One region of the Paenibacillus sp. EB106-06-01-XG199 genome, then DNA from elsewhere that is predicted to be linked to it. Evidence: predicted binding sites of a transcription regulator. Region 1 holds the regulator's gene; each other region holds the start of a gene.
The links. Region 1 encodes NrdR, which represses ribonucleotide reductase genes. Its sites were predicted from a motif close to AACACNATATATNGTGTT; they were not measured.

Region 1 (4,746 bases):
TCGAATACCGGAAGAAGTTCCCGTGACGAGCGCCTATTCCCCCTTATTTGTCATAGTGGTGCTCTCCTTTTTGATACTATGTTATAATATAGAAACACCGTTACCATTACTCGAAAGTAATTCTTGTTTTTTCAATGTTAAGTACCGTGTATTCACGGTAACAGTGTTTCCTTTAGGTATCATTGTATCCACTCCATTTCAGAAAGTCAATATGATCTTTGAGCTCCATCGTTTATTGACAAGTGAAGGAAGGACAACTGTATACAATTCCTGGTGACGAAAGTTGAAAACCTACCGAGAAGGTCGCATGCAAAATACTGAAAATCTCCACAAGCTCGACGAGGAAGCATGCGCCGTACTGTAAACGCCATGAGGCAATGATTAACCATGATCAGCAACGCGCAAGAACAAGGACTAATTCACACCGAATCCGATGTCCCTATATTCTGGAATTCGCTCCACGGCGTCATTTTGAAAGATGGAGGCTGTTTTTAAGCCAAGCTGTTGTAATGTTCATGGTACTACTACTGTGAATTTCCGGTTGCGTAAACGGTACGAAGTTATTTTTTACAGTACAGTGATTACAGACTACTGCTTGAGGAGCATCCCGATGTTTTCGACTATCAGCAGACGCTAAATGATGAAATGCTGATTGTAGTCACTAACTTCTCTGCACAAGAGCAGACCGTCGTCTTGGATGCCGCCTTCAAAGCCGATCCTTCTGGTGACTAATTATCCTTCCTCAGAGCGAACCCGAAACAATCTGAAGACAGGACAAAGACCGCCTTATGGATTACATGCTTTCCATCACAAGGCGGTCTGTAGGTTCCCAGAACCCGTTGCAGTATCTTCTAATTATCTACAATTGCGTTTGACAGTCTCGTTCATGTCAGCGATTGGAACACCGTCCCGTTCGCGGAATGTCCACACCAAGCGCTCACGTCGACCTGTGTAAAAAACGAGGGCATCCCAACCAGCCATTCATGGCTTTAGGAACTCCCCCCATTACTTTTAATAATCGGTGCTAATTGTTATATCATGGTAGGTCGAAAATAACTTTTGCATACCCGTTAACTTTTCCATTGCCCGCTGATAGGCATCACTCCCTAAAAGAATTCGCAAAGGAACATCACCACGATTCACCAGATCATATATTACCTTGGCAGCTTTGTTAGGGTCTCCCGGCTGGTGTCCAGATAATTCTCTAAGGTTTTTGATATTTTCACCTGCCGTTGCTTGATATGCTTCAATAATATTTTCATTTTCAGTTGCAGATCTGCTTGCAAAATCCGTGTTAAAATCCCCTGGTTCTACCAAGGAAATATTAATTCCTAGAGGCTTAACTTCTTGACTTAAACTTTCGGAAAAGCCTTCTAAAGCGAACTTAGTGGCATGATAGTATCCGAAACCTGCAAATGCACGTAAACCGCCTAGAGAAGATATATTTAAAATAGTTCCGCTCTTTTGCTCTCTCATAATTGGTAGCACATGATCTATCATGTGCTTGACTCCCCAGAAATTAACAGCAAACATATTTTCAATTTGCTCATCATCAGCATTTTCAACAGGTGAGAAGTAGGCATAACCTGCGTTATTAACAAGAACATCAATTCCGCCAAACTTTTGCTTGGTTGCTTCAACAACACTTTTAATGTGCTGACTGTTTGTGACGTCTAAGGGTAAAACCAAAAGATTGTCATTCTCCTGAGCGCCAGGCAGGTAAAGTTCTATGTCTAGCGGATTACGCGATGTTGCTACTACTTTGCACTTTTTAGCTATTAGCTCTAAAACTATGGCTTTCCCTAGTCCAGTCGAAGCTCCCGTAACAAACCATACCTTATTTTCCACCAATCATTATCCTTTCTCTATCAAGCATTTATAAGTTATGATAAATATACAACCTGAGAGTTACTCTCAGTCAAGAGAAAGGAAGCATATCATGTACACCATTAATGAGGTAGCAAATTTCACAGGGTTATCTCCCCATACTGTAAGGTTCTATGCTAAAAAAGAGCTATTTCCAAATATAATCAGAAATCATCAGAATGTACGTCTTTTTTCCTCAAAGGACGTGGAATATGTTGAAATCGTCAAAGCACTGCGCATGACAGGTATGTCGCTTGAGAATATCAAACAATACATCGATTTATGCGAACAGGGTTCAGATACCGTGGAAGAACGCTATAACATCATAAGAGATCAACAATTATTGGCAGAAGATTACCTTCAAGAAGTCACACAACAAATTATGTTGCTACGAAAAAAAGTTAATTATTATCAACAAGCTATTAAAGAGGGTGAAGAAAATATAATTTGGAATCCTCACATATGAAAGTTGAAAGACACAAGTGGTATGAAAAATGGATTGTCCCAACTGTTCATTAAACAAACGTTTTGTGAAATAATGAACGTTCTATTCTAAGAAGAAATGAACCAGTGGTTTTAAACAGATCTGTGTTCCCCGCTTCTGCTTCATCCTCCCGCTTCCCGAAACAGCAAAGAAACGGCATTTCTGCCGTTTCTTTAGGATGGACTCTCAGGGGCTCGAACCCTGGACAAATAGATTAAGAGTCTACTGCTCTACCAACTGAGCTAAGAGTCCATATGAAATTTGGTGGAGCCAAGGGGGATCGAACCCCTGACCTCATCGCTGCCAGCGATGCGCTCTCCCAGCTGAGCTATGGCCCCATGTGGCTGATTTAGAACTACAACTATGTATTCTAAAATCCGGACTGAGCTGTTAGCTCCCATCGCTTCGTCATGTTTAAGTTCCGTAGGCGACTTCTATATAATATAAAAAATCGCCTTCGGTGTCAACACTTTTTCAAAAAAAGTTTTTGGGGGTGCAAATTGCTTCTACAACCCCTCAAACTCCTCGGTGTTTTTAGAGAGCAGTCCCTTCAGTTCCTTCATGAACATGTTGATATCCTTGAACTGGCGGTACACGGAGGCGAAGCGGACGTAAGCGACCTCATCGACAGGGTAGAGCTGCTCCATGACCAGCTCGCCAATCTGGCGGCTCTCCACTTCGGCTAAGGCGATGCCACGCAATGACTTCTCCACCTCGGAGACAATAGACTCCAGACGCTCTACGGAGACGGGACGTTTCTCGCAGGCACGGATAAGGCCGCGCAGGATTTTGTCGCGGCTGAATTCTTCGCGGCTGCCGTCTTTTTTGATCACGATCAGCGGAGTTTCTTCAATCATCTCAAAGGTTGTAAACCGCTTGCTGCAGCGCTCACATTCCCGCCTGCGCCGGATGGACTTATTCTCGTTGGCCGGACGCGAGTCAAGCACTTTCGTATTCGTGTGATCGCAGTAAGGGCATTTCATAAGCCTCAAGTCACTTCCTTTTGTATTAATGGTCGCTTTCCGGTCCGGCAATACGCCGGCTACCAGTAGCTCTTTTTTCCAGAAAACACCGTTTATTTGTTGTTATGAATATGCCATGTCCAGCACATAATACTGTTACCAACCGATAGGAGGTGAACAGCAATGAGCCAAAACAACAGCTCCAATAACCTGGTAGCTCCAAATTCACGCGGTGCCTTGGAACAACTGAAATATGAAGTTGCCCAAGAACTAGGTATCACGCTCTCCCCAGATGGATACCAAGGCAATAAAACTTCTTACGAAAACGGTTCGATCGGTGGTTACATCACTAAACGTCTTGTAACCCTGGCTGAGCAATCACTGGCAGGTCAATACAAATAACCTGTCCCCATAAGCTTGCCTAAAGAAGTATTAAACGGCCCTCAAGGCTGTTTAATGCTTCTTTTTCGTACAAATACAGTCTCAGTCTTCTCCCTTAGAACTCGCTGTAAATCTCCGTGTACTGGTCGTAGTAATAAATGACTCGCTGCACATAATGCCGGGTCTCGCCAAACGGGATATCCTTCACGGAAGCCGCTGTACCGTCCCAATTGCCTTTTTCCAGCCAGCTCTTCACTTTCCCGGGGCCTGCGTTATAGGCTGCGATCACAGCGGTACGGTTGCCATCAAACTGGCGGGAAAGTGATGACAAATACCAGGTTCCAAGCTCAATGTTGGCCGATGGCTCCCTCTTCAATTGTTGAAGCGAGACATCCGGAAGCTTGGCCTTTTCAAGCGCCCACTTCGCCGTATCCGGCATCAGCTGCATGAGTCCCAATGCGCCTTTTTTGGACTCCCGGCCGGTCTTATAGTTCGTTTCCACCCGGATGATGGCTGCCACAAGGAACGGGTCCATATCGTAGGTACTACTGTGCTCACGAATTTCTGCTTTATAATAAATCGGATAAAACCAGGACATCCAGTTGGTACTTAAGAACAGGATTGCAGTGAATCCAACGAATAACAGGAGCAGCACTCTTTTTTTACGCAGCCATTTCATCATAGGCCCAGCCTGTCCCACAATACGGCAACCTGCTGCTCAGTTTGGGCAAGAGTACCGCTGTTGTCGATGATGTAGTCCGCTCTGCGGCGCTTCAGTTCAATATCCAGCTGGGCATCCAGTCTTCCTTGGGCCTGCTCCAGAGACAGCCCGTTGCGCTCCATCAGCCGGTCCAACTGGACCTCCCGGGGAACATAGACGACCACAATTTGCGCGAAAAGGTTGTCTAGCTCCGATTCATACAGCAGAGGGATATCTACAATAGTTAATCGCTGCGGGTCTTCTTGTTCCATTGTGTTCATACGTTTTTTGATTTCCTGGCGAATCGCCGGATGCGTCAACTGATTCAGTACCTGCAGGGCTTTCGGATCATG
Region 2 (4,746 bases), on a different contig from region 1:
CCACGGTTCATAGGCCGCAGAGAACAGCGTCATCCGCTGTCTGCTTCCCGGGTCTTCAAACAGCTGCAGACATTTTCCCTCATCACGCGCGGCGGCCCAGATCTGCTTCAGCCGCTTGCTGCCGTATACTATATCCTCACGGCGGATCATGCCCGGGCCGATCCGCGGCAGTACCGGCACAACGCCAAAGTAGCGGGCGAGAATGCCGTCCTGCGGGTCTGCTTCAGCGGGAGCCGCCCCTGCGGATGGCGGCTGCCCGAAACCGGCCGCCGGGCTGTCCGCGCCTGCTTCCATCTCTGCCGCGCCAAGGCTGCCGCCTGCGCCCGGCAGAAGCCCGGCCGCAGGGCGGTTTGCCACGCCCCGTTGTGCCCGGGGCGGAGGAGCAGCCTGCGCGGCCAAGCTGTCGTACTTCTCCGGGTCGAAGACGAAGGTGAACGACAGCGTCTCCGGATCGACGCCGGTGCGCTCCACGAACCCCCAATAATAGGGCCGGTCGGTGAGCATCCGGTCGGCGCGCGGCGAGAGCTTCACCGTCACATGCAGCGGAGATACCTCAAGGATCGAGCACTCCGTTGCTTCCAGATAATCCATGACATGCTTGCGGACTTGTTGCGGAGAAAGGGTCATCAGGTGGCCTCGCTTTCATTCTGTATGCCTTGGGTCAGCTCGCTGATGGATTCGCCGATGTGGTCAAGTCCGCTGCGCAGCTCCTCGTCGCTGCGGGCTTCAAGCATGATTTTATAAAGGCTTTTCTCCAGCGATTCCTTTTTCTCGAAACGTTCCAGGATCACATCAAGACCCCCGATGACCATCTCGAACATGTTGATTTTCTCATGCAGCAGATGCAGAATATGCTCTTCAATCGTACCTTCTGTGGAGAGGTTGTAGATGACCACGTCGTTCTCCTGGCCCAGACGGTGGACCCGGCCGATCCGCTGCTCGACCCGCATCGGGTTCCACGGCAGATCGAAATTGATCATATGGTGGCAGAACTGCAGATTGATGCCCTCACCGCCGGCCTCCGTAGCAATCATCACCTGGGCCCGTCCACGAAAGAGATCCATCATCCAGTCCTTCTTGCCGCGGTTCATCCCTCCGGAGTATGACACACACTGCAGCCCGTGTTCACGGAAGTATTGCAGCAGATATTCCTGCGTGGCGCGGTATTCAGTGAAGACAATAACCTTTTCGTTCATTTCACGGATCAGCTCCATCGTTTTCTCCGCTTTGGTATTCGTCTTGACGGTGCGGATGCTCTGCAGCAGCTCCATCATCCGCTCCCGTTTCGGAGAATCGGCAGGCAGCTTTTTGATTAGGTTCACCAAGGTAATGAATACAGCATCGCGGCTGCTGCATACCTCACGCTGAAGCGTAACCAGAGAAAGCATGCTGCTGAGATTGCCGCCTGATTCCTGATATTGGTCTTTGACAAAGGCGGTAACGCCGTCATATAATACCTTCTCTTCCGGTGAGAGCGTGAGCGGTATATTGCGGACCTTGCGCTTGGTGAAGTTGACCGGGCCCTCGCCGCGGCGGTTGCGGATCATGACTTTAGACAGCTCGCCCCTCAGCTGGACTTCATTCTTCGGCTGGCGTTTGTCCACGACGAAATTAGCGGCAAAATCCCCCTGATTGCCAAGCTGCCCCGGCTTCAGCAGGGTGATCAGGTTGAACAGCTCGCCGAGGTCATTCTGTACAGGGGTGGCGGTGAGCAGCAGGCAGTACTTTTTGCGCAGCTGCTGAACGAACTGGTAGTTGGTGGACTTCTTGTTCTTCAGCTTATGGGCCTCGTCGATAATCAGCATGTCGTATTCGCAGCCGAGCAGCAGTTCTTTATGCGGATCACGTTTGGCGGTGTCCATGGAAGCGACCACAATGTCGTTTCCCCAGGAATAGGTCTTCTTCTGTGCTACGGCAGTTATGCCGAACTTGGCGTTCAGCTCGCGTACCCACTGCAGGACGAGCGAGGCGGGAACCAGAATCAGCACTTTGCTTACCAGTCCGCGTACCAAATATTCCTTAAGCACGAGACCGGCTTCGATCGTTTTGCCGAGTCCGACTTCGTCGGCGAGAATCGCCCGGCCCGACATTTCAAAGAGTACCTTATGAGCGGTATCAAGCTGGTGGGGAAGCGGAGACAGTCCTGACAAATGCTTCAGGCATTGCAGCTCGTCGAAGCTGGTGACAAGGCCCGATTCTTCACCCTGCACGGCAAGCCGGGATAACCTCAGGTCTCCCCAAGGCCCGCCTTTCTCCAGTCTCGACTCCAGATCATGCAGCCAGTTTCGCTCAAAGGATAGGGGAACAGGCAGCTGCGGTGCGGGTGCATTGACCTCTTGCGTCAGGGAATTGCGGGATAATTGCGTCATGTTGCAGCCTCCTCCGGCGCTGTATCATATCGAACTAGCGTAGAAGTAGTATGCGCGTAAAAGAGAGAATTCATAACCTGATATGGATTGCTAAAGAGTTGCGCATATTAAAGATTCACTCACCCGCAGATGAAACTTTTAGTTTCTGATTTTATAAAAAAACGAGCAAGAGTGAGAAAATGCGTCATGGATGCCGATTTTTCGCCACGGGGCTTCTTATATCGAAAAAGACCTCTGATACAATATGTGGTATAGTTTAAAAGCTGACGCACACAATATATTGTTACAAATGCTTGAAATATTGATTTATCAGAGCATTTGACGGTTATTTGTTATTGACAAGAGGAACTTCCTTTGCACAAGCAGGGCAGCTGGAAGTTTCTGTTGTGGGTCACAAAACGTAAGCCCACATCATGGAACGGAAGATTTACATATCATACATCCGGGAGGTTTTTCTATTGAGTACAGTGAAACGTAAGCAGCGCCTTGAGGGCCTTAGCGAGAAAATATTTTTGGACCGCTATGCGTGGAAGGATGCGGACAGCAATAATGCCAAGGTAGGCGATGTTGTTCTCGTCCTGACCAAAGACGACCCCAAATTCCCTACCAAGGAAGTTGGCGAAATTGTAGAGCGCAGCGGACGGATTGTTACCGTGAAGACACGCAGTGGTGAACTGGTGAAATCGGACGTAGAAAAGCTTACGCTTAATATAGAGAAAACTCCGGAGGAAATGTGGGACCGGCTCGCAGCCGCCATGGCTTCGGTAGAGAAAACGCCTGAGCTTCAGGAAGAATGGACAGGCAAGTTCCGCTCCATTCTCGATGACTGGAAGCTTGTACCGGGCGGCCGGATCGCCGCAGGCGCCGGTGCCAGTGAAGAACTGACGCTGTTCAACTGTTATGTAGTACCTTCGCCTAAAGACAGCCGCGGCGGAATTATGCAGACACTGTCGGAAATGACCGAGATTATGGCCCGCGGCGGCGGTGTGGGGATTAACCTGTCTTCGCTGCGTCCCCGCCGTGCCATCGTTAGAGGCGTGAACGGATCATCCAGCGGCTCTGTCTCCTGGGGCGGGCTGTTCAGCTATACGACCGGGCTGATTGAGCAGGGCGGCAGCCGCCGTGGCGCGCTGATGCTGATGATCAATGACTGGCACCCGGATGTGGTTGATTTCATTACTGTGAAGCAGACTATGGGTCAAGTGACCAATGCCAACCTTTCAGTATGCGTCAGCAACGCTTTTATGAAAGCTGTTAAAGAGGATCTCGACTGGGAGCTCGTATTCCCGGATACGACTGACCCTGATTATGATACGATTTGGGACGGAGACCTTGATAAATGGAAAGCGGACGGCCGCCGGGTCATTCCTTACCGTACAGTTAAAGCACGGGATGTGTGGCATACGATTATTGAATCAGCCTGGAAATCGGCAGAGCCGGGCGTCGTATTCATGGAATACTACAACCAAATGTCCAACAGCTGGTACTTTAATCCGATTATCTGCACCAATCCGTGCGGTGAGCAAGGACTTCCGGGCTGGGGCGTCTGCAACCTGTCCGCTGTCAATCTTTCGAAGTTCTACGACGCGGAGAATCATGATGTGGACTGGGCCGATCTGGCGACGACTACCCGTTATTCTGTTCGCTTCCTGGACAATGTCATTGACAAGACGCCGTATCATTTCCCGGAAAATGAAGCCAACCAGAAGCTGGAACGCCGCGTAGGCCTTGGAACCATGGGTCTGGCTGAGCTGATGATTAAACTCAACATCCGTTATGGCAGTCCTGAATCGCTGGAGTTTCTGGACAAGCTGTACGGCTTTATGGCCCGCGAAGCGTATCTGGCCTCAGCAGAAATTGCCGGCGAGAAGGGTTCGTTCCAGGCGTTCGAATCCGACAAATATCTGCAGAGCGGATTTATGAAAAACATCACCGAAGTTTATCCGGAGGTGGGTGAATCCATCCGCAAGCACGGCATGCGCAACGTTACCGTGATTACTCAGGCGCCCACAGGCAGCACCGGTACAATGGTAGGAACTTCGACTGGTATTGAGCCTTATTTTGCCTTCAAATATTTCCGTCAAAGCCGTCTCGGCTACGACGAGCAGTTCGTGCCGATCGCACAGGAATGGCTGGAAGCCCATCCGGGTGAAGAGCTGCCTGATTATTTCGTAACTTCGATGGATTTGTCGGCCAAGGATCACATCCGTGCGCAGGCTGCCATTCAGCGCTGGGTGGACAGCTCGATCTCCAAGACCGCCAACTGCCCGTCAGACTTCACTGTTGAAGAAACTGCCGAGCTGTACGAAATGGCCTTCGATCTGGGCTGCAAAGGTGTAACTATCTACCGCGACGGCAGCCGCGATGTGCAAGTGCT
Region 3 (4,746 bases), on a different contig from region 1:
GGCGAACTGCGGATTGGCGGCAGTGATTCACTGTTCAAGCATTATCTGCTGCCTTTTATCGAAATCTTTCACCAGCGCTACCCTGGCATCCGGCTTCATCTGATCCACGGAACGACGCCGGAGGTCATTTCATATTTAAAAGAAGGCCTCGTCGATCTGGGCGTAGTGCGCATGCCGATCACCGATCCCCAGCTTGAGGTGCGGCAGGGACTTCAGCTGCAGGACTGTTTCATCGCGGGCAGCCACTATGCCGAGCTGAACCAGAAGGTGCTCTCGATTGAGGAACTGCTTCAGTACCCCATTATCCTCTTCTCCCGCAGCAGCCGTGCACGTATGGCGATTACGGACTTGTTTCAAGGCTACGGATATGAGCTGAAGCCCGAATTCGAGGTCGGCAGCGTTGGCCTGTTGATCGAGTTTGCCCGCAAAGGACTCGGCATCTCGTTTGTGACCCGGGAATTCGTGTCCAAGGAGCTGGAGGAAGGTTCTCTCTTCGAGATTCAACTGGATGTTCAGCTTCCCCCAGCCCGGGTGGGCATGATGACCATGCGCAACATGCCGCTGACGACCGCAGCCAGCAAGTTCATTGAGATTACTAAGGGAGACTGAAATACATTGAGTATGATTGAATTTAGGATTTTCCCATTTCGGGGAGAACGTAAAAAGCCGCTATTTAAGCGGCTTTCTATTTGACCTTTATAAAAGGATCGCTCCTGCAGTTCCAAATGCGCTTGTCCTATTGAACCTTACGTTTGTAAACTATGTTAACCATTTCAGAAGATACCAGCATGATGCTAAAAAGAATGAGCAGAATAACAGGAACCATAATCATTCCCAATTGACTTGCAAATATCCCCATCAACGATGGGATAAGTGTTGAACCCGTATAAGCGCTTGCCATTGCAAGTCCAATGACACTTGGGGAAGCTATTTTGCCAAAACGTTCCGGTGTGGAATGAACAATACTTGGATAAATTGGTGCTCCGCCCAATCCTACAATAAATAGGGCACCTGCAGAAATCCAATAAGGGACAGGTAAAACAAGAATCAAAAGTCCAAAACAGCCAACGATTCCACCATATCTTATCAGGTTTTTACTGGATACGTTTGTCGACAGAAATCCTGATATGATTCTTCCAATAATAATTCCAATATAGAATAAGGAGGATAAGGCCGCTGCTGTGCCAGGAGAAACCCCTTTATTCCCAATAAAAAAAGATGCCATCCATAGACCAGCAGCTGTTTCCGAGCCATTGTAACAGAGCATGGTAACCATGGACATTTTCACCCCTGGGATTCGCAAAGCCTCCCTGTTACTGACAAGCTTCTTTTCATCGCTTCCCTCTTCTATTCTTCCCTTCTCAAAAATCTTCCATAAAGACAAAGAGGCCAATAATATCACTGCTATAGTAAGCAGAAGTAAGCCTACTGTAACGTATCCTGCACGCCAGTTGTTATCACGGTTCAGCCAAAACGACATTATAATTGGACCCGTAAATGCTCCAATTCCCCAAAAACAATGTAACCAGCTCATATGCTTGGCTTTGAAATGCAGTGCTACATAGTTACTCAGTGCAGCGTCCACGGAACCTGCTCCCAAGCCCAAAGGAATAGCAAGTAGAATTAGAAATATGAAATCTGATGAAATAGAGAATCCAAGCAAAGCAATAGTCGTAGAGAGTATACTGAACAAGGTTACCTTCCCCGTACCGTATCTGTGCAACAATCTGCTGGCAAATAAACTCGATATTACCGTACAGAATGAGACTATTAACGATATATAACCTGCCATTTCCGTTGTAGCACCAATATCGTCTTGCATAATGGGCCAAGCGCTGCCTAGTAAAGCATCTGGCAATCCCAGACCCATAAATGCGAGATAAATAATCATTAGTAATAACGTAACCATCTTTAGGGTTCTCCTCTATTGGGGTATTTGTAATCTGATCCAACTTCAAATCGAAACACAAATATAATAATATTGATATTCTTTCATGGGATCTTGCTATATTTTGATTGATTATAGCAATATTCAGTCAACGGACCGTATAAAGACCAGATAATAAGGTAATGGGTAGCCCCCTTACAAACGTGTCAGCTACTTCAGAAGTGGAAAAGTGCTTGCACCGCCTGAAGTTATGGGATTCCGCTCCTCTAGCAAAGCGCTTACTAGTCGGATTTATAACGAATAAGGCGGTTTGTCAATATTGACTTTCCAACATATAGTGATTAAAATAAACAACGCACACTAAATATAGTGTTAATATGATTTTTCAGTATTTAAAACTAAGCAATTCAATCTTTACAATTTTAAGAGTAGTTTCAATATTTACAGGGGGACTGACACCATGCTAGTCGCGTATGATTCAAAAACAGGAAACGTCAAACGCTTCATCGGCAAGCTGAAGCTGCCGGCTGTGCAGATTGAGGAGCATATGACGATTGACGAGCCCTATGTGCTAATTACATATACCACCGGCTTTGGACAGATTCCAGAGAAGGTGTCTGCTTTCTTGGGGAATAATTATGCCAATCTGAAAGGCATTGCTGCCAGCGGCAATAAGAACTGGGGCAAGCTGTTCGCAAACAGTGCAGACTTGATTGCAGACCAGTACAATGTGCCGGTTATCGGTAAATTTGAGTTATCGGGTACATTTGGCGATGTGGAACGAATTAAACAGGAGGTGAGCCGGGTTGCGGCATATTGAACTGAATAACATGTTAATGAAGCGGGACGAGAGCGGCTTCTTTCAACTGGACAAAGACCTTGAGGCAGTAGCCGAATTTATGCGGGATGTAGAGCGGCGGAGCCTGGTTTTTGCAAATACAAAAGCTAAGGTCGATTACATGATTGAACAGGATTTCTACGAGAACTTTTACGGGCAGTACAGCGTAGAGGAAATTGAGCAAGTCTACCAGATCGCCCATAGCTACAACTTCAGCTTCCCTTCCTATATGGCAGCTTCGAAATTCTACATGGACTACGCTGTAAAAAGCAATGACCGCAAGCAATATCTGGAGCACTACCCGGATCGTGTGGCGGCAGTCGCCCTCCACCTGGGACGCGGCAACGCCGATACTGCCGGAGTGCTTGCCCGTTCGATGATGGAACAGCGTCTGCAGCCGGCAACTCCTACCTTCCTGAATGCCGGTAAAAGCCGGCGTGGAGAGCTTGTCTCCTGTTTCCTTATCGAAATGGACGACTCGCTCAATTCGATCAACTACGTGCTCAATACCTGCATGCAGCTGTCCAAGATCGGCGGCGGTGTGGCAGTCAACCTGTCCAAGCTGCGCTCACGCGGGGAGACGATCAAGGGTGTCGAGGATGCAGCCAAGGGCATCATGCCTGTGCTCAAGCTCATGGAGGACGGCTTCTCCTATGCTGATCAAATGGGTCAACGCAAAGGCTCAGGAGCAGCCTACTATAACATTTTTGGCTGGGATGTCCTGGAATTCCTCGACAGCAAGAAGATTAACGCCGACGAGAAAACAAGGCTTAAAACTCTGTCCATTGGGCTGATCATACCGAATCGCTTCTATAAGCTGGCGAAGGACAATGAACCGCTGCATGTATTTGCCCCATATACTGTGTACAAAGCCTATGGCACACATCTCGACGATATGGATCTGGATGACATGTACGATAAGCTGCTGGCCGATCCGCGTGTCAAGAAAAAGAAGGCCATGAGTGCACGCGATATGCTGACCAAAATTGCCATGATCCAGCTGGAATCCGGCTACCCTTATATTATGAACAAGAGCAACGCCAATGCGGCCCATGCCCTGAAAAATGTCGGACAGATCAAAATGTCCAACCTCTGTACCGAAATCTTCCAGCTCCAGGAGACCACCGAGATTGCCGATTACGGACAGGAGGATACCATCCGCCGCGATGTAAGCTGTAATCTGGCTTCCCTGAATATTGTCAACGTGATGGAGCACGGCAAGATCCGTGAATCCGTACATGAAGGTATGATCGCCCTGACTGCCGTCAGCGACATGACCAGTATCTCCAATGCCCCTGGCGTAGCTAAAGCGAACAAAGAGATGCACTCTGTTGGTCTAGGCGTCATGAATCTTCACGGCTATCTCGCGAAGAACAACATCGCTTATGAAAGCGAGCAAGCCCGCGACTTTGCCCGGACCTTCTTCATGACAATGAACTTCCACTCCCTGGAGAAGAGCATGGAGATCGCTGCTGCAACCGGCAGATCTTTCCATGGCTTCGAGGCATCAGACTACGCCACCGGCGTTTATTTTGAGCGTTACCTGACAACGGATTACCGTCCGGCTACACCAAGAGTGCAGGAGCTGTTCGGGGATATGTATATCCCGTCGCCTGCAGACTGGGAACAATTGCGGGATGCAGTAATGTCTAACGGTCTGTACCATGCTTACCGCCTGGCGATTGCGCCAACAGCCAGTATTTCCTATATCCAGAATGCCACTTCGAGCGTTATGCCGATTGTGGAGCAGATTGAGACCCGGACTTATGCCAATTCAACCACATACTATCCGATGCCGTACCTGCGGCCGGACAATGTGTTCTTCTATAAATCGGCTTACCAGATGGATCAGTTCAAGGTCATTGACCTGATCGCGGAAATTCAGCCTCATATCGACCAGGGCATCTCGACCGTGTTGCATGTCAACAGCGATGTATCCACCAGGGAACTGGCCCGCTCCTACCTGTATGCAGCACATAAAGGACTGAAGTCGCTGTATTACACCCGGACCAAAAAGCTG

Region 2: AC3WT9_RS09865 (adenosylcobalamin-dependent ribonucleoside-diphosphate reductase) is a predicted target of NrdR. The motif match lies at 2,639-2,656, and genes of this name have one in related genera.
Region 3: nrdI (class Ib ribonucleoside-diphosphate reductase assembly flavoprotein NrdI) is a predicted target of NrdR. The motif match lies at 2,245-2,262, and genes of this name have one in related genera.

The regions. Positions count from the first base shown of each region.
Region 1 covers NZ_JBYTDQ010000016.1:49,726-54,471, reverse strand. The annotation lists gene AC3WT9_RS32265 (oxidoreductase) at 1,012-1,848, opposite strand; gene AC3WT9_RS32260 (MerR family transcriptional regulator) at 1,940-2,332, shown strand; tRNA gene AC3WT9_RS32255 (tRNA-Lys) at 2,530-2,602, opposite strand; tRNA gene AC3WT9_RS32250 (tRNA-Ala) at 2,613-2,688, opposite strand; gene nrdR (transcriptional regulator NrdR) at 2,857-3,333, opposite strand; gene AC3WT9_RS32240 (alpha/beta-type small acid-soluble spore protein) at 3,496-3,714, shown strand; gene AC3WT9_RS32235 (lytic transglycosylase domain-containing protein) at 3,809-4,372, opposite strand; gene coaE (dephospho-CoA kinase) at 4,372-4,746, opposite strand, start outside.
Region 2 covers NZ_JBYTDQ010000002.1:859,678-864,423, reverse strand. The annotation lists gene AC3WT9_RS09875 (YqhG family protein) at 1-627, opposite strand, end outside; gene AC3WT9_RS09870 (DEAD/DEAH box helicase) at 627-2,369, opposite strand; gene AC3WT9_RS09865 (adenosylcobalamin-dependent ribonucleoside-diphosphate reductase) at 2,783-4,746, shown strand, end outside.
Region 3 covers NZ_JBYTDQ010000001.1:945,207-949,952, forward strand. The annotation lists gene AC3WT9_RS04420 (LysR family transcriptional regulator) at 1-609, shown strand, start outside; gene AC3WT9_RS04425 (MFS transporter) at 737-1,909, opposite strand; gene nrdI (class Ib ribonucleoside-diphosphate reductase assembly flavoprotein NrdI) at 2,349-2,708, shown strand; gene nrdE (class 1b ribonucleoside-diphosphate reductase subunit alpha) at 2,695-4,746, shown strand, end outside.